Priestia megaterium: one gene and its partner. The protein of the gene in region 2 interacts with the protein of the main gene of each other region in a pairwise test. Links are inferred from orthologs where the notes say so. Each region holds a gene or a part of one and is shown on either strand. Other genes may lie near its edges.

Region 1 (11,429 bases), 1.7 Mb from region 2 along the record:
GTGCAATCGCAAAAGCTATGGTTAACTCTAAACACACTGCTCCACACGTAACATTAATGGATGAAATCGATGTAACAGCTCTTGTTGCTCATCGTAAAAAATTCAAAACAGTTGCAGCAGATCAAGGTATTAAATTAACATTCTTACCTTACGTGGTAAAAGCGTTAACTTCAGCACTTAAGAAGTTCCCAGCTCTTAACACTTCAATCGATGACTCTACAGATGAAGTAATTCAAAAACATTACTACAACATCGGTATCGCTGCTGACACTGAAAAAGGTCTTTTAGTACCAGTTGTGAAAAATGCTGATCGTAAATCTGTGTTCGAAATTTCTGATCAAATTAACGACCTTGCTGGAAAAGCACGTGATGGTAAATTAGCTCCTGCTGAAATGAAAGGCGCTTCTTGTACAATCACAAATATCGGTTCTGCTGGTGGACAATGGTTTACTCCTGTTATCAACCACCCAGAAGTTGCAATTCTAGGTATCGGACGTATCGCTGAAAAACCAGTTGTACGCGACGGTGAAATTGTAATTGCTCCAGTATTAGCATTATCACTAAGCTTTGACCACCGTATTATCGATGGCGCAACAGCTCAAAACGCTCTTAACCAAATCAAGCGTTTATTAAATGATCCAGAATTATTATTAATGGAGGCGTAATAAATGGTAGTAGGAGATTTCCCAATCGAAACTGATACTCTTGTCATTGGTGCTGGCCCTGGTGGCTATGTTGCAGCAATTCGTGCAGCTCAATTAGGTCAAAAAGTTACAATCGTAGAAAAAGGTAACCTTGGAGGCGTATGCTTAAACGTTGGTTGTATTCCTTCAAAAGCATTAATCGCTGCAGGTCACCGTTTTGAACACGCTAAACATTCTGAAGACATGGGGATTATCGCTGAGAATGTAACAGTTGATTTCTCTAAAGTTCAAGAATTCAAAAACGGCGTTGTAAACAAACTTACTGGCGGTGTTGAAGGCCTTCTTAAAGGTAACAAAGTTGACATCGTAAAAGGTGAAGCTTACTTCGTTGACAGCGAAACTGTACGTGTAATGGATGAAAATTCTGCACAAACGTACAAATTCAAAAATGCTATCCTTGCAACTGGTTCTCGTCCAATCGAGATCCCTGGATTCAAATTCTCTGAGCGCGTAATCAACTCTACAGGTGCATTAGCGCTTAAAGAAGTTCCTAAAAAATTAGTTGTAATCGGCGGAGGTTACATCGGTACTGAGCTTGGTACTGCTTTTGCTAACTTCGGTACAGAAGTTACATTTGTAGAAGCTGCTGATGAAATCTTAGCTGGTTTTGAAAAACAAATGAGTTCACTTGTTAAACGTAACCTTAAGAAAAAAGGAAACGTTGAAATCTATACAAAAGCAATGGCTAAAGGTGTTGAAGAAACTGCTGACGGCGTACAAGTTACGTTTGAAGTAGGCGGAGAGTCAAAAGTAATCGATGCTGACTACGTATTAGTTACTGTAGGTCGTCGTCCTAACACTGATGAGCTTGGTCTTGAGCAAGTTGGCGTTAAAATGACTGACCGTGGTCTTATCGAAATCGATAACCAAACTCGTACATCTGTAAGCAACATCTTTGCAATTGGTGATATCGTAACTGGACCACCACTTGCACACAAAGCTTCTTACGAAGGTAAAATCGCAGCTGAAGTAATCGCTGGCGAACCTGCGGAAATTGACTACTTAGGAATTCCAGCAGTTGTATTCTCTGAGCCTGAGCTTGCATCTGTAGGTTATACTGAAGCACAAGCGAAAGAAGAAGGATTAGCTGTTAAAGCTTCTAAATTCCCATTTGCTGCTAACGGACGTGCGCTTGCACTTAACGCTGCAGAAGGCTTCTTGAAGCTTATCACTCGTAAAGAAGACGGAGTAGTTGTTGGTGCTCAAATCGCTGGACCTAGCGCATCTGACATGATTGCTGAGCTTGGTCTTGCTATCGAAGCTGGCGTAACAGCTGAAGATATCGCATTAACAATTCACGCTCACCCAACATTAGGTGAAATCACAATGGAAGCTGCTGAAGTAGCTATTGGAAGCCCAATTCACATTGTAAAATAATGTTTTTAAAAAGCTGATGCGTATGCATCAGCTTTTTTTTGATGAAAACAGTTCTCATCAAGCATCAGATGCTTGTCAGACAGTTTTGCTGCTGGTGGGTATATTTCTGAAAGAATCATGTAAAAAGCGCTGAGGCAGTCTTAAATGAGCTTTAGACGCATACATATGAAGTGGGACGTGCTTTTCTTATAGCTAGATAAAAAAATTGCTCTTTTGGATAACGAATGAAAAGGCGGCGAAGGAGCTATGAAGACGTATTTCGTTTGGAGCTTACACATTGTTATTTGGATGGGCTATTCACTGGTTGAATTGCTATCAAAACGTGATCAATTGACATCTAAAATTATTTTATTTTTAGTATTTGCTTATTTAGCTTACGGTATAGCAGAAATGAACGTCAAATCTAAAAGACTGGCGCTTATGATGACAGGTACCACTTCAGCTGTCTGCTTGACATGTTATCAACTAATTTTATTTTGTACGGCGTAAAATGGGGTAAAAAAGAGGCTGGGACAAAAGTATTTTAGTTGAAAGGAAATCCGGACGATTAATCAATATTATTGGTAAAACGTCCGGATTTTTTTATTGGTATGGTGAACGTAGGTTTCATGTGTGTAATTGCTTCTAGCTGTTGATGGGAGGGCATGGTGAAGACTCCTGCGGGAAAAGCGGAATAGGTGAGACCCTCCAGGAGCGTATGCGACGAAGAGGCTCATCGGCCATCCGCAGAAAGCGAAGTCTTGCACAGAAATCAACTGCCGTGTAACAAGTGATCTATACCAGCCCATTTATCCAATTTACTTGTCTTTGGATTGGGGTGATTTAGTCATGTCTCAATCTCCTTTTTTATCCTACACCGTTTTCTTTTCTTTTTTCAATACCGCTTCTTCTTTAATATAAATGCTGATAAGCGTTCAGCTCTTTTAAAAATAAATAGGACATTTATGAGAAAAATATTTTAATGTGACATACTAATTAGTTGTTGACATATTTAATGTGACATAATAATATAATATCAAGAGTTGTAAAACGCTTACAAAAAAAGACGATTAAAGGGGAGTTTACAAAATGGGAACAATCGTATGTCAAACATGTAACTGCACAATTGATCATTTCGAAGATGAGAAAGTGACGCGATTATACTCAACATGTAAAAGCGGAGAATGTCAAAAAGCAGATGAAGATTTAGATTAATTCAATAAAAAAAGGTGCGAAGTTCCGCACCTTTTTTTTTATTGAATTGCTTTATGTTCTTTAATGACACGAAATGTTTTTAATTCAAAATCTTCCGGACCCTGCACTGGTAAACCTGCCTCTAAGTTTGTTTCAATGTAGGTTAAATTTTCCTCAGTGATGATTTCCCCAGGAATAAAAATAGGAATACCAGGAGGGTAGACCATCACAAATTCCGCAATAATACGGCCTGCCGATTCATGAAAAGGTACGACTTCTGTTTCAGCGTAAAAAGCATCACGAGGTGTTAAAGCCAATACAGGAATATCAGGCAATAAAATAGCCGGTTTTGCCGTTGTCTCAGAAAGATTATGGAATTTTACAGATAACTCACGCAGAGCTGTGACCAGACGTGACAGATCTTCTTCTGTATCTCCAGGCGTGATAATACATAGAATATTATAAAGGTCAGACATTTCAACTTCGATATTATGAGCTTCACGCATCCATTTTTCTACGTCATAGCCCGTAATTCCTAAATCTGAAACAGAAATAATTAATTTAGTAGGGTCTAAATCATACGTAGCTTTTGTGCCTAAAATTTCTCTGCCTATACATCGGATATGCTCAATTGTATTAATTTCTTTTCGTGCTTTTTCAGCAAGAGAAATTGCACGTTCAGCCAGCTCTTTTCCTTCTGTAGCTAAACGTTTTCGTGCAACATCTAAAGAAGCCAGCAGCAGATAAGATGTTGATGTTGTTGTCAGCATGCTTAAAATAGACTGTACACGTTTTGGAGAAATTAAGCCTTCGCGTATGTTTAGAATTGAACTTTGCGTCATAGAGCCGCCTAATTTATGCACGCTTGTTGCTGCCATATCTGCACCGGCCTGCATAGCAGACAGAGGCAAATCATCATGGAAGTGAATATGAACGCCGTGAGCTTCATCAACAAGTACAGGCACTTGATACGAGTGGGCAATTTCTACGATTTTACGAAGGTCTCCGGAAATTCCAAAGTAAGTTGGATTGATAACAAGCACTGCTTTTGCTTCAGGGTGCTGCTTTAAGGCTTTTTCTACAGAGTCCGATGTAATACCGTGAGAAATGCCAAGATTTTCGTCAATTTCAGGATGAATAAAAATAGGCGTAGCTCCTGAAAAAACAATCGCACTCATAACAGATTTATGCACGTTTCTAGGAACGATAATTTTATCTCCAGGTCCACATGTCGCCATAACCATTGCCATAATTGCTCCGCTCGTTCCTTGAACAGAGAAAAAAGTATGGTCAGCACCAAATGCTTCTGCAGCTAAATCCTGCGCTTGTTTGATAATGCCTTTTGGCTGGTGAAGGTCATCAAGAGGACCGATATTAATTAAATCAATAGATAAAGCATCATCGCCAATAAATGAGCGGAATTCAGGATCCATTCCATTTCCTTTTTTATGTCCAGGGATATGGAATTGTGTTGGGTTTTTTTTAGCGTGATTAACCAATCCAGTAAATAATGGAGTTGAAAATTGAGAAGACAACTTTGCTATACACCTCTTTTATCATAAATTGTCAGTCCCTCTAAGCAAAGCTTAGAGGGACTTTGATTGTTTTTTTATCAAATTACAGCATTCAATTTTATATACCAAAAACTAGTGGCTGTTGAATTCTACATATTAAAATATTAGACCTTTTTTTATAAAAGAAATTCAACAGAAATTCTACTCGGCAGTTTTCTTGATTTTAACCATTATATAAATGAATGAAACGTGTATGTTTACTACTGTTTGATAATATAAATACAATTTTCAGTTAAAAAAATACAAGTAATTGTAAACTGCTTATTACTCATTATTTTATAGTTCTTTATGTTTTGAAAATCCCCATAAAACAAAAGAATTATAGCACTTATTAACCCATTTGCAAAGATATTTTAAAGAGAAAATAAAAAGAAAAAAAAGGAGAAATTCTTTTGTGTGAAAAGAGAATAAATTTTGTGTACATTATAGATTGTGATAGAGTTAAGAATATAGATATACATAGATTGAAGAAATAAATGGAGTGATGAGAAGTGGAATATCAATACCCTATCTCCCTTGATTGGAGTACAGAAGAAATTATTGATGTAGTGAAGTTTTTTGAAAGCATTGAACGAGCTTATGAAAAAGGTATTGAGCGTGATCACCTAATGGCAGTCTATCGTCGATTTAAAGAAATTGTGCCAAGTAAAGCAGAAGAAAAAACAATCTGTAACGATTTTGAAGACCAAAGCAAATACTCTTCTTATCGAACGATTCAAAAAGCAAAGGCTGCTTCTTCTGGAGACATCATAAAAATGTAAAAAATGGAGCCAAGCTTGGCTCCATTTTTTTTATATCAATTCGTTAAAATTATGCATATGCTTTTTTAGTTAGTTCATATAATGGAGTTACCGTATGAAATGTTTGTTCAATACGAGCTATCCATTCTTCGCCGTTCATTGCAATCGCTTCTTCTTTTGGAATTGTAATGCCGCATAGGATCTCAGCTTTTTTAACCGTCTCTAGACGTTCAAACAAACTCTCTAAGTCTTCAGAAGATAAGTCGCCCATTTTTTCACTATCAGGTTTTGTATGATCTTTCGACCAAACAAACGAGGTTGGGATATTTTGACGAATCTCCTCAATGTTTTGTTTTAGCAGCTTTCCAAATTGTTCTTTAATAGGTGATTCGTAAATGACGGCGAACCACACAAAGACGTGTGTTTCCCAAAGGCCAATTTGAAAATGAGGGAGCTTTTTATACCCGCGTTTACTGTTAGCAAAGGCTACCCACGTATCTGCTGGCGGGTTAACTGTTCTTCGTGCATGTTTGGCAATGTGTACGAACATTTCATCTCCACAAAGTGAAGAAAGAGTAGGAGCAAAATGATTGCTCAATTGTTCGAATTTTGGGCGTATCGTTGTCTTGATGGCTTCCATACGTGCATCAAGCCCCTCGATACGGAATACGTTAAAGTCATCTTGTGAAAATCCTGAGAATGCCATGTGAAACCTCCGTTTTTTAGTGAATATGTATAGCTGCTGTGCATCTATGCAAGTAAGTATGATTTACGCGAAGATTCTACCACATGAAAAGCATAAACACCAATTAATTCGCATATGCTTGTCAAAACGTGTCTATCATTTTTTTATAGGTAATCACACAATTTAGTTGCATGAGATTAGGTTTCGACATAGACTATATCAATCAAAATATCTGAAAATTTAGTTTTCTATAAGCAGGTTCAATAATTTGAGAGGGGTGTTTGAAACATGAAACAAGTGGTGAATATGTATAAGAAGAATGATGGACAAAAAAGATTAGGTGTAATTCGTTTGGAGTTAGATTACGAGTTAGCGACGTTATATGAAGCCATGATGGAGAATAATGAGGAACAAAAACAAAAATGTAAGCGAAAGCTCGAGAAACTTCGTGAAGAAATGATATCTCTTCAGTAGCAGATACGGGAATAAAATAGAACAAATAAGGGTAAACTGTAAAAAAGGATTAAACTGAATGAGCAGATTCATAAGTGGTAACAGAGCACGTGGGAGAAGAAGCGGCAGTTCTTCTCCCACGTGCTCTGTTAATTGACATCTTGCAGAGGTTTTTTTAAGCTTAAATAAGAGACGTATTTTTGAGGGGGAATTGAGATGACACAACGCTGGAAAGAAATTGATACATACGTTAAAGAGTGGCTAAAAGAAGCTGGACAAAAAATTCAACAGTCGTTTAGTAAAGAACTTCTCATTCAAACGAAATCAAATCCAAATGATTTAGTAACAAATATGGATAAAGAAATTGAACAGTTTTTTATCTCGAAAATCAATGAAACCTTTCCGGAACATCATATTCTCGGAGAAGAAGGATATGGAGAAGAGCTGGAATCAGAAGAAGGAACAATTTGGATTATCGATCCAATCGACGGTACGATGAACTTTGTTCATCAGCAGCGGAATTTTGCTATTTCCATCGGTATATTTGAAAATGGTGTAGGACAAGCAGGTTATATTTATGATGTTATTCATAATGAGCTGTATCATGCTTTAAAAGGACAGGGCGCGTTTATGAATGACATCCAATTGCCGAAACTTGAACCTGTACCAGTTGAACAAGCTATTATTAGCCTAAATGCAACATGGGTGACGGAGAACCGTCGTATTGATCCTTCCGTATTAAGTCCGCTTGTGCGTAAAGTAAGAGGGACCCGTTCATATGGATCCGCAGCTATTGAGCTTGCTTACGTAGCGGCTGGACGCTTGGATGGATACATTACTTTACGTTTGGCTCCATGGGACTTTGCTGCCGGTAAAGTATTGATTGAAGAAGTTGGAGGAGTTATGACGGATTTAGAAGGAAAGCCGTTAGAGATTCTGGAAAAAAGCAGTGTATTTGTAAGCAAACCAACATTACATGACGAAATCTTTCGTACGTACCTTGAAGGAAAGTGGAATAAATAAAATAGAAGTGAAGACTTACGTGTAGTCAAAGAATTTTGTGATGAAAAAACGTCATGAACCATTTTGATCTTGCAAATGGCCATGACGCTTTCAATCATCGCAAAAAAATTACAGCTGCCCTTTTTCTCGCATTTTTTTCTTAGTCGTAAAGCCAAGGCCCATTACAACAATTAAAGCTACGATAGCTAAAATGACCCCGAGAGCGCTTCCTTCTCCGATAAATATGCCAATTGACATAATTGCTGCAGTTGCAATGAATGCATATAAAACGAATACCCACTTAATGTTTCTCATGTTGATTCCTCCCATTTGTAACGGATATTTATAGTGTACAACAAAATCATTCGGCAATTCTAGAGTTAGTGTGATATAATAGCTTAGTTATTACAAGCATAGGAGTGAAATGCGTGAACATTCGTAAAGATTTACGTAATATTGCCATTATTGCCCATGTAGACCATGGGAAAACAACGTTAGTAGATAAATTATTACATCAGTCCGGAACATTCCGTACTAATGAGCATGTTGAAGAACGTGCGATGGATTCAAATGACCTTGAGCGTGAGCGTGGAATTACAATTTTAGCGAAAAACACAGCTATTAATTATAAAGATACGCGTATCAACATCATGGATACGCCAGGACATGCTGACTTCGGTGGAGAAGTTGAGCGTATTATGAAAATGGTAGACGGTGTTCTACTTGTAGTAGATGCATACGAAGGATGTATGCCTCAAACGCGCTTTGTATTGAAAAAAGCATTAGAGCAAAACTTAACGCCGATTGTTGTTGTTAACAAAATCGACCGTGACTTTGCTCGTCCAACTGAAGTAGTTGATGAAGTAATTGACTTATTTATTGAACTAGGTGCAAGCGAGGAACAAATTGAGTTCCCTGTTGTTTATGCTTCAGCAATCAACGGAACAGCTAGCACGAACCCTGAAAAGCAAGATGAGAACATGTCATCTCTATTTGACTCAATCATTGAGCACATTCCAGCACCAGTAGACAACAGCGACGAACCACTTCAATTCCAAGTGGCAATGCTTGACTACAATGACTATCTTGGTCGTATCGGTGTAGGTCGCGTATTCCGCGGAACAATGAAAGTAGGCCAGCAAGTTGCATTAATGAAGCTTGACGGTACGGTAAAACAATTCCGCGTAACAAAATTATTCGGTTTCCTAGGCTTAAAGCGTGTTGAAATCGAAGAAGCAAAAGCAGGAGACTTGATCGCTGTATCAGGAATGGAAGACATCAACGTAGGTGAAACAGTATGTCCGTTTGACCACCAAGATGCACTGCCAATTTTACGTATTGATGAACCTACTTTACAAATGACGTTCTTAGTAAACAATTCACCGTTTGCTGGTCGTGAAGGTAAGTTTGTTACATCTCGTAAAATTGAAGAGCGCTTAATGTCTGAACTTGAGACAGATGTAAGTTTACGCGTGGAAAATACTGATTCACCGGATGTATGGGTCGTTTCAGGACGTGGAGAACTTCATTTATCTATTTTAATTGAAAATATGCGTCGTGAAGGATATGAGATTCAAGTATCAAAACCTGAAGTAATCGTTCGTGAAATTGATGGCGTTCGCTGTGAGCCAGTTGAACGTGTTCAAATCGACGTGCCTGAAGAACATACGGGTTCTATTATGGAATCAATGGGTGCTCGTAAAGGTGAAATGGTTGATATGATTAACAACGGCAGCGGTCAAGTTCGTTTGATCTTTATGGTTCCTGCACGTGGTTTAATCGGTTATACAACTGAGTTCTTATCGTTAACTCGTGGATTCGGTATCATTAACCATTCATTTGATAGCTACCAACCAATGCAGCAAGGTCAAGTTGGAGGTCGCCGTCAAGGTGTGCTTGTTTCTATGGAAAGCGGTAAATCATCTACTTATGGAATCCAAGGCGTAGAAGACCGCGGTACAATTTTCGTTGAGCCAGGTACAGAAGTATACGAAGGTATGATCGTAGGAGAACACACTCGTGAAAATGATATCGTTGTTAACATCTGTAAAATGAAGCAAATGACGAATATGCGTTCTGCTAATAAAGATCAAACAACAGGTATGAAAAAACCTCGTATTATGTCTCTAGAGCAATCACTTGAATATTTAAACGAAGATGAATATTGTGAAATCACACCAGAATCTATTCGTCTACGTAAAAAAATTCTTGATAAAAATGAGCGTGAAAAAGCAGCGAAAAAGAAAAAATACGCTGACACAAAATAATAAAAAAAGTAAGTCGTTAGCTCTATCTGCTAGCGGCTTGTTTTTTATCTATTATATCAGAATTTTCTATTTTTGAAAGCGTTTTATAAAGAAGGGATTTGGAAAGGAAAAAGGTGGCTTATATCGAATAATGTAAAGTAAGGAATAGGGGGAAGAAATATGGATGTAAAAGAACACCTTTCATTTTTTGCTGCTCTGTATCAAGTAGATGAACATGCAAAAATAGGAATGTGGCTGTTATACTTTACCATTTTAGGGCTATCTGTTCTCGTGTACAAACTCGGGTTTGCAAAGAAGCTGCCGCTTTTAAAATCTGTGGTTATTTATCTATTTTTAGCTTTTGGATGTACGATCTTAACGTTTTTAGGCATTTTTTTACCTGTAGCTGAAGGGCTTGTGGTTGCAGCTCTTGTATTGATTATTTATAAAATACGGCTGTATCAGGCTAAGAAGCAAAACTCCACGTTGGGTTCATAAAAGACTACATAAAAAGACGCTTGTAGCTACAAGCGTCTTTTTAGTATGATATAGCCGAAGACAAGAGCGGCTGCGAAAATTAAATGACCAGCTGTCCAATAAAAAATCGCTACTGCATCATCCACCGCAGGCGTAGGCTTGAGCGCAAGCAGCGTCAACGGAAAATACAAAGGAATGGTTGGAAGTGTTAATAAAAAGGAACACAATACGATTTTTCGAATAGACATATTATTTAATTTACCTACTATGTAAACAAAAACGATCCCAATTGCAACGGCAATGAATAAATGAAAAACAAACTCTATCCATTCAGGCCATTGAATAGGGCCGATGATAGGAATAAAATCAACATTTAATAAAAGGGTATAAACTTGTTTGCCGGTTAGCCATTCTATCCATTTTAAACATAACCCAAGGATAATCCCGCTTAAAATGCCAATACTTATTCCTAATCGGAGCACCTTACCAATCCTCCTCTGTCTTTTTCGACTCATATAGTTTAAAGTTACCAGTAGCTATGCGTTCTTTTGTTCGTTTTTCAATCCGTTCAGAACATTCATTGCACATATATGTATGGATAGGACGGTTGCGCAGTCGTTTTGCCACGAGCGTTTCATCCTCAATTGTTTCGATTTTATCGCACATGACACATTGTACTCTCATTTCTATCACCTCAACTTCTCTATACATCATTCTAGCCGAAAATTCTTGTTTTATAAAGTTTTTTTGCGGTGCTATCTCTCAGTAGAAAAGGAACGATAGGAAAACATTCCTAAAGAAGCAGGTAATTTTGCTTGTTAGCTCGAAGATAGTAACTAGTAAGTACATAAACAGTAGGAGGGATGAAAATGGCCAACGAAGTCGAGACTCAATTAGTAGATGCATTATACGATGAGCTACAGACAGAGAGATTTGCAACCATTTCAACTATTGATTTTGAAACAAACGGTCCAAATGTTAGTGCCATTTCGTGGTTA
Region 2 (11,547 bases):
TCTAATAAATCTTCTCTCGTGTACACTCTTTCTAAGTTGACAAGTAATAAAGCAATAAGATCAAATTCTTTTGGTGTAAGCTTGACTAAATCATTGGCAACGTGTAACGTGCGCTGAATTAAGTTTACCTTCACTTTTCCTACAGTGATTTCTCCTGCAGCCTCAGGCGCTGCATTCTTTTCCATTCGCCGAACAAGTGCTTTAGCTCTGGCTACAAGTTCTCTTAAATCAAAAGGCTTGGTCATGTAATCATCTGCGCCTAACTCTAAGCCTAGAACTTTATCAACGATATCATTTTTAACCGTTAACAAGATAATCCCCATTCCTCTTCGATTCTCAAGTTTTCGGCATACTTCATAGCCGGTTAATTTCGGCATCATCACATCTAATATCATCACGTCAGGTTGAAAGCTTTTTACTTTTTCAAGTGCTTCCTCACCGTCAGATGCTGTGTCTACAATATATCCTTCGCGCTTGAAAGCATAGGATACCGCTGTAGCAATACTTTTTTCATCATCAACTACTAAAATCCTTTTATTCAATGTATCACGTACTTTCATTTGATATTTCTATTCGTCTATCTTATCAAACAGCTTTCCCAAAAACATCTCCAAGTTGTTTCGAAATTGTAAACAAAAATAAAAACACCATATAAGGTGGCGTTTTTTTAGATCTAATATTCATTTGTAAAAGGAAGAATGTTATGCGTATGCAAATATTGATGCAGCAGATCCATACGCTGCTCGCTGCTAATAAAACCAATGTATCCGTCCGGTCTAATAACGTACAGAGCATCTTTTTGAAGCCCTGCTTTCTTCAAGTAAGAGTTCCAAGAAAACTCGTGCAAGGAGAAGTCTTTTTCTTGCATGCTCTTTTTTAGCTTCTCTGCTGCTGTTCCATAGACATGTATTTGCCAGTTTAATGACTGTAAAGATTCAAAATTCCCTTCCACATAAGGTAACCGATCACCACTTTGCACACTTGTCCCTTGCCCGCTGTTTAGGTCACTATTTCGATACTTAATGCGGATTTGAGATAAAATCGTAAATGCTTTGTGACGGGGATAAGGGAAACGAAATAAAAAGGATAGTACAGGCGGAAAGATATGCTTTCTAAAAAATTGACTCGTTTTATCTCGTGCCACCATTCGCTTAAAAGCGTGATCAGTTGTATTTACAAGCAGCTCTGCAAAAGGCAACCTTTCTTCTTCGTATGTATCTAATATGGAAAGTGCCGCTTTGTGTTGAAGGACAGCTGCTAATTTCCATGAAAGGTTGATTGCATCTCCAATTCCTGTGTTCATTCCTTGTCCGCCTGCAGGACTATGAATATGGGCTGCATCTCCACTTAGAAAAATACGCCCCTGTCGGAAACGACTTGCTACTCTGTGATGGATATGATATGTCGAGAACCAATTTATACCCTCAACCTGAGCACCAAATGTTTGTTGAAGAAAAGCGTGAATGTTTTCAGCTTTTACATCGTTTTGATCCCCAAAAGCTGAAGGAATAACGCCGATCATTCGATACGTTCCTTTACTTCTAACAGGCATACAAATCAAAAATTCTTCATTGCTAAATGAAATACTGATTTTTTGATTCTTCATCATTTCACCAGAGCCTTCAACATCCATCACATAAAAATGCTGTTTATATTTTTCTCCTTTAAATTCTATCTTCATTTGTTTCCGAACTGTACTATGTGCTCCGTCACATCCACAAATATACTTAAAATAAGCGGTTTCCTCTTGCTGGGCTTTTAATAAAGTTTTTACCCCTTCTCCGTGTTCAGCTAGAGATAGTAACTCCGTCTTCCATTCTACTTCAATCCCAAGATTTTTTAATTTTTCAAGTAGAAACCGCTCGTGGTCGTCCTGTGGAAATGTAAGAACAAAAGGAAAAGGACTTAATCCTTCTCCTAAAGATCCTAGATGAACTTTTGCTTTTATTTTATTCTTTACTCGGACGTATACATCTTCCATCTTAATCCCGCGGTCTATGACTTCATCTGCAAAACCGAACTGCTGATAAAATTCAAGGGTTCGCGGTAAAATAGCCATTGCCCGGGAGGCTTGCCCAGGCCCGTCGCTTCTATCAATAATTCGAAAAGGAATGTTATGTCTGGCTAAATTGTAGGCCATAACGAGGCCAGTAGGGCCGGCACCAACGATTAGGATTTGTGGATTCATCATCATCTCTCCTTTTCATTCAGTTACAGTATCTTTTATATTGAGCGAGACTTCTCTTTTTTTACAGAAGATGCAGGTAAAGCAGAAGCAAACAGAGCACATAAACTTATTAAAGAGATAAGAGCTAGAGCAGATACAGAATGATTCCATGTCAGATGTTCTCCAAAGAAAAATAGTTCTCGTACGCCATCTACCATAAATCTCATTGGCAGCCATGGATAAATCCACTCTCTATAAAAATCAGGCATAATCTCTGGGGCCATTGAAAGTAAAGGTGCGCCAAAAAATAGAATAATAACGAAAATCGGAAGTCCCTTTAGTCCTAGCCATGAAAGTACGGCTGATATCAGAGTGAAAAAACTGAAGTAAGCAATAGCTAAGAATAGTGCTGTATCCAAAAATGAAGGAACGCTTATTCCAACTACTTCAGCCAGCCACGCTAGCCCGAAACCTGCAGCTAAAGCAAGTATAACCCCGATGATTACGAACCCTACTTGGTTAACGATTTTCTCTTTACGAGAAGAAAACGTGATTTTTTGGATAGCGAGAAATACAACTGCTGCCCCTGCTATACTCGCCATCCACAGCGGCTGAAATAATGAAACGGGGGCATTTCCGTTGACACTATGAGTCCCTGTTTGGTTTACGTTTATAACTGTCTTTTGAATCGGTGCAGCGAGTGCTAATGCTTGGTTTGCACTTAGTTGCGTTCCGTTTTGTTCAAATCTTTTCACTATCTGCAAGCGCATATTTTCATTTATCTTATCAACTGCTCCGTTTAGCACCTGACTTGCTAGTGTTGAAGCAGCTGTATTCATTCCCTGATTCACTAATAATCTAATAGCAGGTGCATCAGGCTGAGCCGTCTGAAGAGTCGCCTGTTTTTGGGTGAAATCTTTTGGAATGATAAGCGCCCCATAGTATTTTTGATTATTTAACCCTTTTTCAACTTCTTTAGTAGTTGATACAAAAATCCATTTAACCGAAGACTGTTCAGTGCTTGAACTCTTCATATTTTGTTTTATTTGATCTCCTATATTTACCTTACCCTTTGCTGGAACTGTCATTCCTTCGTCGGCATTTACGAATGCAATTGGCAAATTCTTAGGTGCTTGGCTTACTGAAGGAATTAACGTTAGGATAAAAATGAAAATAACTGCTACCACTATAATTGGTGAAAAGTATATACGTTTTTGGTGAACTAACTTCATATAAATGTCCCCTTTTCATTTTAAACATATGGACTTTGACGAAAGAAAAAATAATGTACATGGTGTTGATTAGTGATCACTATGTAAATTATAATAAATTCATCTGCAATCTCAATATGCAATAATCGTGAGAATGGTGCTTACTGAACACAAAACATATAACTGTTCATTATAAAAGAAAAAAGTAGGTGTTTAAAAACTGTGGGTAATTCAAAAACAGATCGCCGAATTATTCGAACAAAAAGATTCATTCGAGATGCTTTAACAGAATTGATGGAAGAGAAAGGGTTTGAAGGAGTAACAGTCAGAGATCTAACAAAAAAAGCGGATATTAATCGTGGAACCTTTTATTTACACTACCAGGACAAATACGATTTGCTTGAAAAAAGCGAAAATGAAGTCATTCAAGAGATAAAAGAATTTATCAAAAAAGCAAATCCAAATGAGATTGTGTCTGCTAATTTGAAAGAACAGCCTTTACCGTTTATTATTGCACTTTTTGAATATATTCAAGAGAATGCGCGTTTTATGCAGGTTATGCTTGGTCCAAAAGGAAATCCTGGATTTCATCTTAAAATTAAAGAGGTCATGAAAACCAATATGCTGGAAAAATTAGAGCTCATTGATAATAAAATGCCTCCGCTTGTTCCACTTGAACATTTAATGTCTTATGTAACGTCAGCGCATCTTGGAGTCATTCAGCACTGGCTAGAACAAGATATGAAGCAGTCACCGCGAGAAATGGCCCTGACACTCGCTAGCATGACTTTTTTGGGTCCTGCTTATGTTGCAGGCATTAAACGAACATAAAAGAACCTGCTATTTTCTTAGAGAATAGCAGGTTCTTTTTATTAACCTTCTAGTAATAAAGATTCTGGATCTTCTAATAGTTCTTTAACAGTAGCTAGGAAGCTTACGGCTTCTTTGCCGTCAACGATACGGTGATCGTAAGAAAGTGCAATATACATCATCGGACGATTTTCGATACGCTCTTCATCAATTGCTACCGGACGAAGCTGGACTTTGTGCATTCCTAAAATACCAACTTGAGGTCCGTTTAGGATTGGTGTAGACATTAATGAACCGAATACGCCGCCGTTTGTAATTGTGAACGTTCCACCTTGTAAATCTTTTAATGCTAATTTATTGTCGCGCGCTTTTTTCGCTAAATCAACGATAGATCCTTCGATACCAGCGAATGTTTTGCGGTCAGCATCACGTACAACTGGAACAACAAGACCGTCTGGAGCTGACACAGCAATACCGATATCATAGAATTTTTTAATTAATAACTCGTTTCCTTGAATTTCAGCGTTTAATAATGGATACTTTTTAAGTGCTGCTACTACTGCTTTTGTAAAGAATGACATAAAGCCAAGTCTTACGTCGTGCTGTTCAAAGAATTTGTCTTTGCGTCGTTTGCGAAGAGCCATAACAGCGGTCATGTCTACTTCGTTAAACGTTGTTAGCATAGCCGCTGTTTGCTGAACTTCAACAAGACGTTTGGCAATTGTTTGACGACGACGTGACATACGTTCGCGTTCAACAGGTTTGTCGCTATTTTCACTTGCCGCTGGAGACGGAGATACCGGGTTAGCTGGCTTACTTGCTTGTGCCTGCTGTTTTTGCTCATTTGATTTTTGATCTGCATATGAATCAATATCATGTTTACGCACACGGCCAAGAGGATCAGTAGTTGGCACTTGATCTAGCTTGATTCCGCGTTCTCTTGCTGCTTTGCGAGCTGCAGGAGAAGCAATCAGCCATTGTTTTTGATTTCCTTGCTGAGGCGCTTCAGCTGCTGGCGCAACTTCTTCAACAGTTTTTTGCTGAGCTGGAGCCGCTTCTTGCTTTGGTGCTTCCTCTGCTGGTTTTTCTTCAGCTTTTGGTGCTGCTGATGCTGAAGCTCCTTCTTTCGCTTCAAGACGTGCAATTGTTTCACCAACTTGCACTGTGTCGCCTTCACCAGCAAGAAGTTCTGTTAGCACACCAGAGTCTTCAGCTGTAATTTCCACGTTAACTTTATCTGTTTCAAGTTCAACGATATAATCGCCTTTTTCAACAAAATCTCCTACTTGTTTTAGCCACTGTGCAACTGTTCCTTCAGAAATTGATTCTGCTAATTCCGGTACTTTAATCTCTCCCATGGTTCATTCCCCTTCCTTATCGTGTAACAACGTCGTTAGCAATTTCATTTTTAGTTAATGCATCTTGTAAAATACGTTCTTGTTCTTGTCTGTGAACTGTTGGATCTCCTTCAGCTGGACTTGAGCGTCTTGTGCGGCCGATGTAGTCAACCGTAGCTCCTTCTGGTGCTACTTCACGAAGTCGATCTTCTACATAGTTCCATGCGCCCATGTTTTCCGGCTCTTCTTGTAACCAGACAATCTCTTTTAAATTTTTATAGCGAGCAAAGATTTCAGCAATTACGCGTCTCGGGAACGGATAAATTTGTTCTAGACGAAGGACGTGTAGCCAATCTTTATCATCTTCTGCTTTGTTTAAGCGTTCCGTTAATTCACTGCTGATTTTTCCGCTGCACAGAACGATTCGTTCAACTGCATCTTCTTTTTTGCCTAATCCAGGCTGTTCTACTACTAAGCGGAAAGAGCCTTTTGTAAACTCTTCAAGGTTTGACACACTAAAAGCATTACGAAGCAAACTTTTTGGTGTCATAACTACTAGCGGTCTTACTTCTTCGCGCTGTAAAATGGCAGCTTGTCGTCGAAGTAAGTGGAAATATTGTGCAGCGCTTGTTACGTTTGCGATTGTCCAGTTGTTTTCTCCAGCTAGCTGTAAATAACGTTCTAGACGAGCGCTTGAGTGTTCTGGCCCTTGACCTTCATGGCCGTGTGGAAGCAATAAGACCATTCCAGATTTTTGTCCCCACTTAGCACGGCCTGCTGCAATAAACTGGTCAATAATAACTTGACCTGCATTGGCAAAATCACCGAACTGTGCTTCCCAAAGAACAAGCGTTTCAGGAGCAAATACATTATAGCCGTATTCAAATCCAAGCACTGAACCTTCAGATAATGGACTGTTACGAATATCAAAGGAAGCGCTTACGTTCTTCATTGCGTGTAGTGGTGAGTAAACATCCCCTGTCTTATGATCATGAAGAACAAGATGTCTATGTGCAAACGTACCACGTTCAGAATCTTGGCCTGTAATACGAATTGGCGTGCCGTCTCTTAAAATCGTAGCAAATGCAAATGCCTCACCCAATGACCAATCTACGCTTTCATTTTCTTCAAACGCTTTGGCACGTTTAGATAAGATGCGATCAAGTTTTGGAAATACGTTAAATCCTTCAGGGTATTTCACTAGCTCTTGATTCACTTCAAACAGCTCTTCTTTTGTAACAGATGTATCAATATCTGAAATTCCTTTGAAGACTGCTTGTGGCATTTCCATAATTCTATGTTGCTTTTCAGCTTTTGGCGGTACTTTCTCATAAGCTGCTTTTAACTTCGCTTGTAACTCTTCATTAATTTGATCTGCTTGGCCGCTTTGAATTACATTTTGTTCTTCAAGCTGCTTTGCATACATAGCACGAACGGTTGGACGTTTTGTCACAATTTCATACATCTTCGGCTGCGTTACAGACGGTTCATCCATTTCATTGTGACCAAATCGACGGTATCCAATTAAATCAATCAAGAAATCTTTGTTAAAGCGTCTGCGATACTCATAAGCAAAGTAAGCAGCAGCTAAACAGGCTTCCGGATCATCCGCATTTACGTGAACAATGGGAATTTCAAACCCTTTTGCTAAGTCACTTGCATATTTCGTTGAACGAGAATCGACGCTTTCTGTTGTAAATCCAATCATGTTGTTAGCAATAATGTGGATTGTTCCACCTGTTTGATAACCAGTCAATTGATTTAAGTTCAGCGTTTCTTGTACAATACCTTCACCAGGGAACGCAGCATCTCCGTGAATTAAAATCGCGAACGATTTTTTTACATCTTGTTTTGGGTATCCATTCACATCACGCTCATCTTGAGCCGCTCTTGTAAACCCTTCCACAACCGGATTAACAAACTCCAAGTGACTAGGGTTACTAGCCAATGTCAAACGAGCTCGAACTGTGTTCTCTGCTTTAATTTGTTTGTCGGCACCCAGGTGATATTTTACGTCTCCCGTCCAGCCGTAGTTGATACCGATTGAACCTTCTGAAGGAACTAATTCCTTGTTAGGTGCATGCTGGAATTCTGCAAAAATCATTTCATACGGCTTGCCTAATACGTGTGCCAATACATTTAAGCGCCCACGATGAGCCATACCGATATTAACCGTTTTTGGGCTTGTTTCCACTGAGCGTGCAATCAGTTCATCTACAAGTGGAATTAACATATCTACGCCTTCAATAGAAAAGCGTTTTTGTCCGACAAATGTACGGTGTAAAAATTGTTCAAAGCCTTCTACTTCTGTTAAACGCTTTAATATAGAAGTTCTTTTCTCATTTGAAAGAGGTTGGAAAATAGCACCTGACTCGACCATATCAGTCAGCCACTTATTCTCTTCCATGTTATGTACGTGATGGAATTCAAACGCAATGGTTTTTGTGTAGACATCTGTTAAATAGTTAATTGCGTCTAAACCATTTTTGACGTGTGATGGTGCATTTGTACATAAAATGTCAACCGGAATTGATTTCAAATCTTCTTGCGTTAAATTGTAATCTTCCAAGTGAAGCAAGACAGGATCTTTCTTCTCGCTTTCAAGAGGCTTAATTGATGCGTATAGATGACCATAAGCACGGATGTTTTCCGCTAGCTTAATAGCCGATGCGATTTTAGATGTGTTAGCTGAAGGTGCAGCCTGTGCGTATTCAGCTTGCTGAACTTGCTCACTTTCGTTTAATGGAGGAGCACCCCAATAATCAAATAATTCTTTTAACTCTGGATCTACTAGATCTGACTGCTCTTCATATAACTCATACTGTTCTAATACATAGCCATAGTTCGGACCTAAAAATCCTTGCCAAGGCTCCCCTCTATTCGACGTTTCGTTACCCATGATAAAACCCCCAACGAGTTATAATAATTGTCGTACTCAACAATCTTTCCATTTTGAATGTCGATTACCTTATCGTCTGACATCTTTACAACGAGTGATAAATCTCACTGCGTGTGTATCTGATATCTGCTTATATTTTACCACTCTTTTACTCGTCAATCAAAATGAAATCGCTATATTTCTTTAATTTTTTTTACTTTTTTAATAGTCTTACTACTTTTTGAAAGCGTTTTATAAGTAAAGCTGATTAAAGGTCGAATTAGGTGTTAATTAATTGTTATTGACCTAGCTTTTGGCAAAATTAAATTGCTTGAAATATATTTTATGACCATTAAAAAAAAGAAGCAGCGTTTTGCTTCTTTTTTTAAAACTCATCTACGATTTTTTCAACGTCTTCAAAATAACCATTATCTACTTCTGTAAGCTTGTTGCTTTTCGCCGCTTCGAGTAAATGAGTGAACCAAGTTAGTTCTACTTTCAAATGCATAATCGTGCGCATAATGATCGACAGATTTGCAATGGAATGATCCACCTTTTTAACTTGGTACAAATTTTGCATTTTTTCTAAATAAGCAGCCGTTTCCTCAATCTTTTTTTCTAAAGCAGAAGCCACTTTTTCTTGATCGACGTAAGAAGTAAATGAAAGAGCAGCATAAACTGGTCTATGCATATGCTCTTTTTTTAATAGCTGTTCAAAATAAAGGCGCTCAAATTCTTCTCTTCCTGCATCCGTGATAGAATAAACGGTCTTTTCAGGTCTGTTCGTCTCTCGAATCACATCTACTACTTTCACCAACTGATTTTTTTCAAGCGTATCAAAGGCATAATATAAAGAGCCGCTTGCAAGTTTAATATAGTGCTTCATTTGTCTTTCATTAATGGTTTGCTGAATTTCATAAGGGTGCTTATTTCCTTCCATTAATAAACCCAATATGACTAATTTAACACTCATAACACCTTTCACCTCTTGACATGCATCTTATTTAGTAAAAAAAGCACGAACATCTTCGTGCTTTTTCTATTTTTGAGCTGCAGGTTCCTTAGCTTCTACCCGCTTTTTAGGGGAAACTTCCACTCGTTCATTTCCCATTAAAAAGACCGTAATGATAGCTACTGCAATTGGAATAAGAGCAAGCATAAATGCGTACGTGATCGACGTAGACATAGCATCAACAATCTTATCTAATATTTGAGGCGGAATGCTGTTTCGGGCACTTGATTGAAAAACTGCACTCGGATCTCCTATTTGAGAAAATGCTCCTTGTGATCCATTTCCCATACCTTGAAAATTGCGCTGCAGCTCATTTGTAAATGTATTGCTTTGAATCGTTCCAAAAATCGTAACTCCCAGCGTCATTCCTAAGGAACGCGCAAATGAGTTCGTTGAGTTGGCAGAACCTCTAAACTGTGGATCCAGCTTATGCGTTGACGAAGTTGGTAAAAGAGAAAAGCTAAATCCTACGCCAAACCCAGTCAAAATCATGAATACCGTTAGCATCCAACGAGGTGTATCAGGTTCCATTGTTCCTAATAAAAACATTCCTACTGCAAATGAAAAGACGGACATAATCATTAAGTTTCGGAAGCTTGTTTTTGTGAGGAAAATCCCGCCGATAGCACTTCCTGCTACCGAGCCTAACATCATCGGAGTTAAAATTAAACCTGCATTTGTAGCAGACCCTCCATAGACAGCTTGAACGAAAATAGGAATAAATACCGTTAAAATAATAAACGTTGCTCCGTATAAGAAAGCGAGAATTTGTGATGTTGCAAATAAACGGCGTTTGAACATCCAAAATGAAATAATCGGCTCTTGCGCGCGTTTTTCCACAAAAAAGAAGAGTGATAGCGCCACAGCAAAAATAGCAAAAAGAGATAAAATTTGCGGAGAAGACCACTCGTACTCTTTTCCTCCAAGTTCAAGAGCAAACATTAAACTGACTACTGAAATTACAAGAGTGGCTGCACCAGCCCAGTCAATTTTTTGTTTTTTATGACTTGTTGATTCTTTATAAAAGCGCACAATAAAAAATAACGATAAAAGTCCAATCGGCACGTTCACATAAAACACCCAGTGCCAGCTGATGTATTCCGTAATGTATGCACCAAGAAGCGGACCAAATACGCTTGCTGAGCCAAAAACGGCACCTAACAATCCCGTCATTTTCCCGCGTTTTTCGAGAGGGAAAATATCAAATACAATGGTAAAAGCAATCGGAAGAAGCGCTCCTCCTCCAATTCCTTGAATCGCCCGGTAAATACTTAGCTGCACAATGCTTTGCGCTAGGCCACACAATGCAGATCCAAGTAAAAATACCGTCAATCCAAAAATAAAAAACCGTTTACGGCCGTACATATCAGATAGTTTACCAAATATCGGCATACCTGCCATCACGGCAACCATATAGGCGGACGTAACCCAAACAAACTTATCTAACCCGCCTAGATCAGAAATGATTTTCCCCATAGCCGTCGCTACGATGGTATTATCCATGGCTGACATAAAAATACCGAGCAGCAATCCTGCTACGATAAAACGAATATTTTTTTCTGATGAAACCATTTCAGTTCCTCCTTTCGCGTCATCTTTTTGATGAACAGAAATGATAGCTACTTAAATTATTATATTCAAATTTGAGTATTTTACAATCTTAAATGTGCTTTTTTTTAGAAATAAACATAAGAAAAGCGTAATGGGTCCATTACGCTTTTACTGTGAGCTGAGGCTCTAATTCAATCTCAACATTTCCTTGAATGGCTCTTGAAATCATACAGGATGTTTCTGCTTTTTTTATAATTCGATTGATTTTTTCTTCTTGAGCCGCAAATTCAGATGTGATGATAACATGAGGTTTATGAATAATTTTTTCGTATGTGAATACACCATTCGTCACGTCCACAATAGCTTCTGATTCCATCGTTAAAGCCTCCTGACGGATTCCGCTTCTTTCGAACATCGCTGCAAGCGTGATGATATAGCAAGTGGCTGCTGCCCCTAGCAGCATTTCATCTGGATTTGTTCCCACTCCTGGCCCGTCCATTTCTGGTGGAATAGAAATTTTTGTTTTTAATTGTCCTGATTCAATTGTACCTACTTCATTTCGGCCTCCTGGCCAATTTGCT

The links.
Region 1: the proteins of odhB (region 2) and lpdA interact in binary tests that used the Escherichia coli proteins (3 or more experiments, as listed by UniProt). The link is inferred for Priestia megaterium from one-to-one orthologs.

Annotation. Positions count from the first base shown.
Region 1 is NZ_CP085442.1:1,334,017-1,345,445, forward strand. What follows is about bases 1-2,874. They hold lpdA (dihydrolipoyl dehydrogenase), read left to right. Parts: upstream 1-668; coding sequence 669-2,081; downstream 2,082-2,874. Other genes in these bases: LIS78_RS06810 (dihydrolipoamide acetyltransferase family protein), read left to right, coding at 1-665; LIS78_RS06820 (hypothetical protein), read left to right, coding at 2,328-2,570; LIS78_RS31290 (hypothetical protein), read left to right, coding at 2,713-2,847. In the rest of the region: LIS78_RS06825 (GapA-binding peptide SR1P), read left to right, coding at 3,150-3,275; LIS78_RS06830 (aminotransferase class I/II-fold pyridoxal phosphate-dependent enzyme), read right to left, coding at 3,314-4,789; LIS78_RS06835 (UPF0223 family protein), read left to right, coding at 5,320-5,589; LIS78_RS06840 (YktB family protein), read right to left, coding at 5,639-6,274; LIS78_RS06845 (YkzI domain-containing protein), read left to right, coding at 6,542-6,727; LIS78_RS06850 (inositol monophosphatase family protein), read left to right, coding at 6,923-7,729; LIS78_RS06855 (YlaF family protein), read right to left, coding at 7,838-8,023; translational GTPase TypA, read left to right, coding at 8,137-9,975; LIS78_RS06865 (YlaH-like family protein), read left to right, coding at 10,135-10,452; LIS78_RS06870 (hypothetical protein), read right to left, coding at 10,479-10,913; LIS78_RS06875 (YlaI family protein), read right to left, coding at 10,915-11,115; LIS78_RS06880 (pyridoxamine 5'-phosphate oxidase family protein), read left to right, coding at 11,301-11,429. UniProt on the Escherichia coli protein: Lipoamide dehydrogenase is a component of the glycine cleavage system as well as of the alpha-ketoacid dehydrogenase complexes.
Region 2 is NZ_CP085442.1:2,983,539-2,995,085, forward strand. The notes cover bases 3,399-6,390. They hold odhB (2-oxoglutarate dehydrogenase complex dihydrolipoyllysine-residue succinyltransferase), read right to left. Parts: upstream 5,547-6,390; coding sequence 4,251-5,546; downstream 3,399-4,250. Other genes in these bases: LIS78_RS15165 (YhgE/Pip domain-containing protein), read right to left, coding at 3,399-3,399; LIS78_RS15170 (TetR/AcrR family transcriptional regulator), read left to right, coding at 3,601-4,209; sucA (2-oxoglutarate dehydrogenase E1 component), read right to left, coding at 5,563-6,390. Outside these bases: LIS78_RS15155 (response regulator transcription factor), read right to left, coding at 1-542; LIS78_RS15160 (FAD-dependent monooxygenase), read right to left, coding at 674-2,188; more of LIS78_RS15165, read right to left, coding at 2,224-3,398; more of sucA, read right to left, coding at 6,391-8,424; LIS78_RS15185 (PadR family transcriptional regulator), read right to left, coding at 8,789-9,376; LIS78_RS15190 (MDR family MFS transporter), read right to left, coding at 9,443-10,987; LIS78_RS15195 (OsmC family protein), read right to left, coding at 11,127-11,547. UniProt on the Escherichia coli protein: E2 component of the 2-oxoglutarate dehydrogenase (OGDH) complex which catalyzes the second step in the conversion of 2-oxoglutarate to succinyl-CoA and CO(2).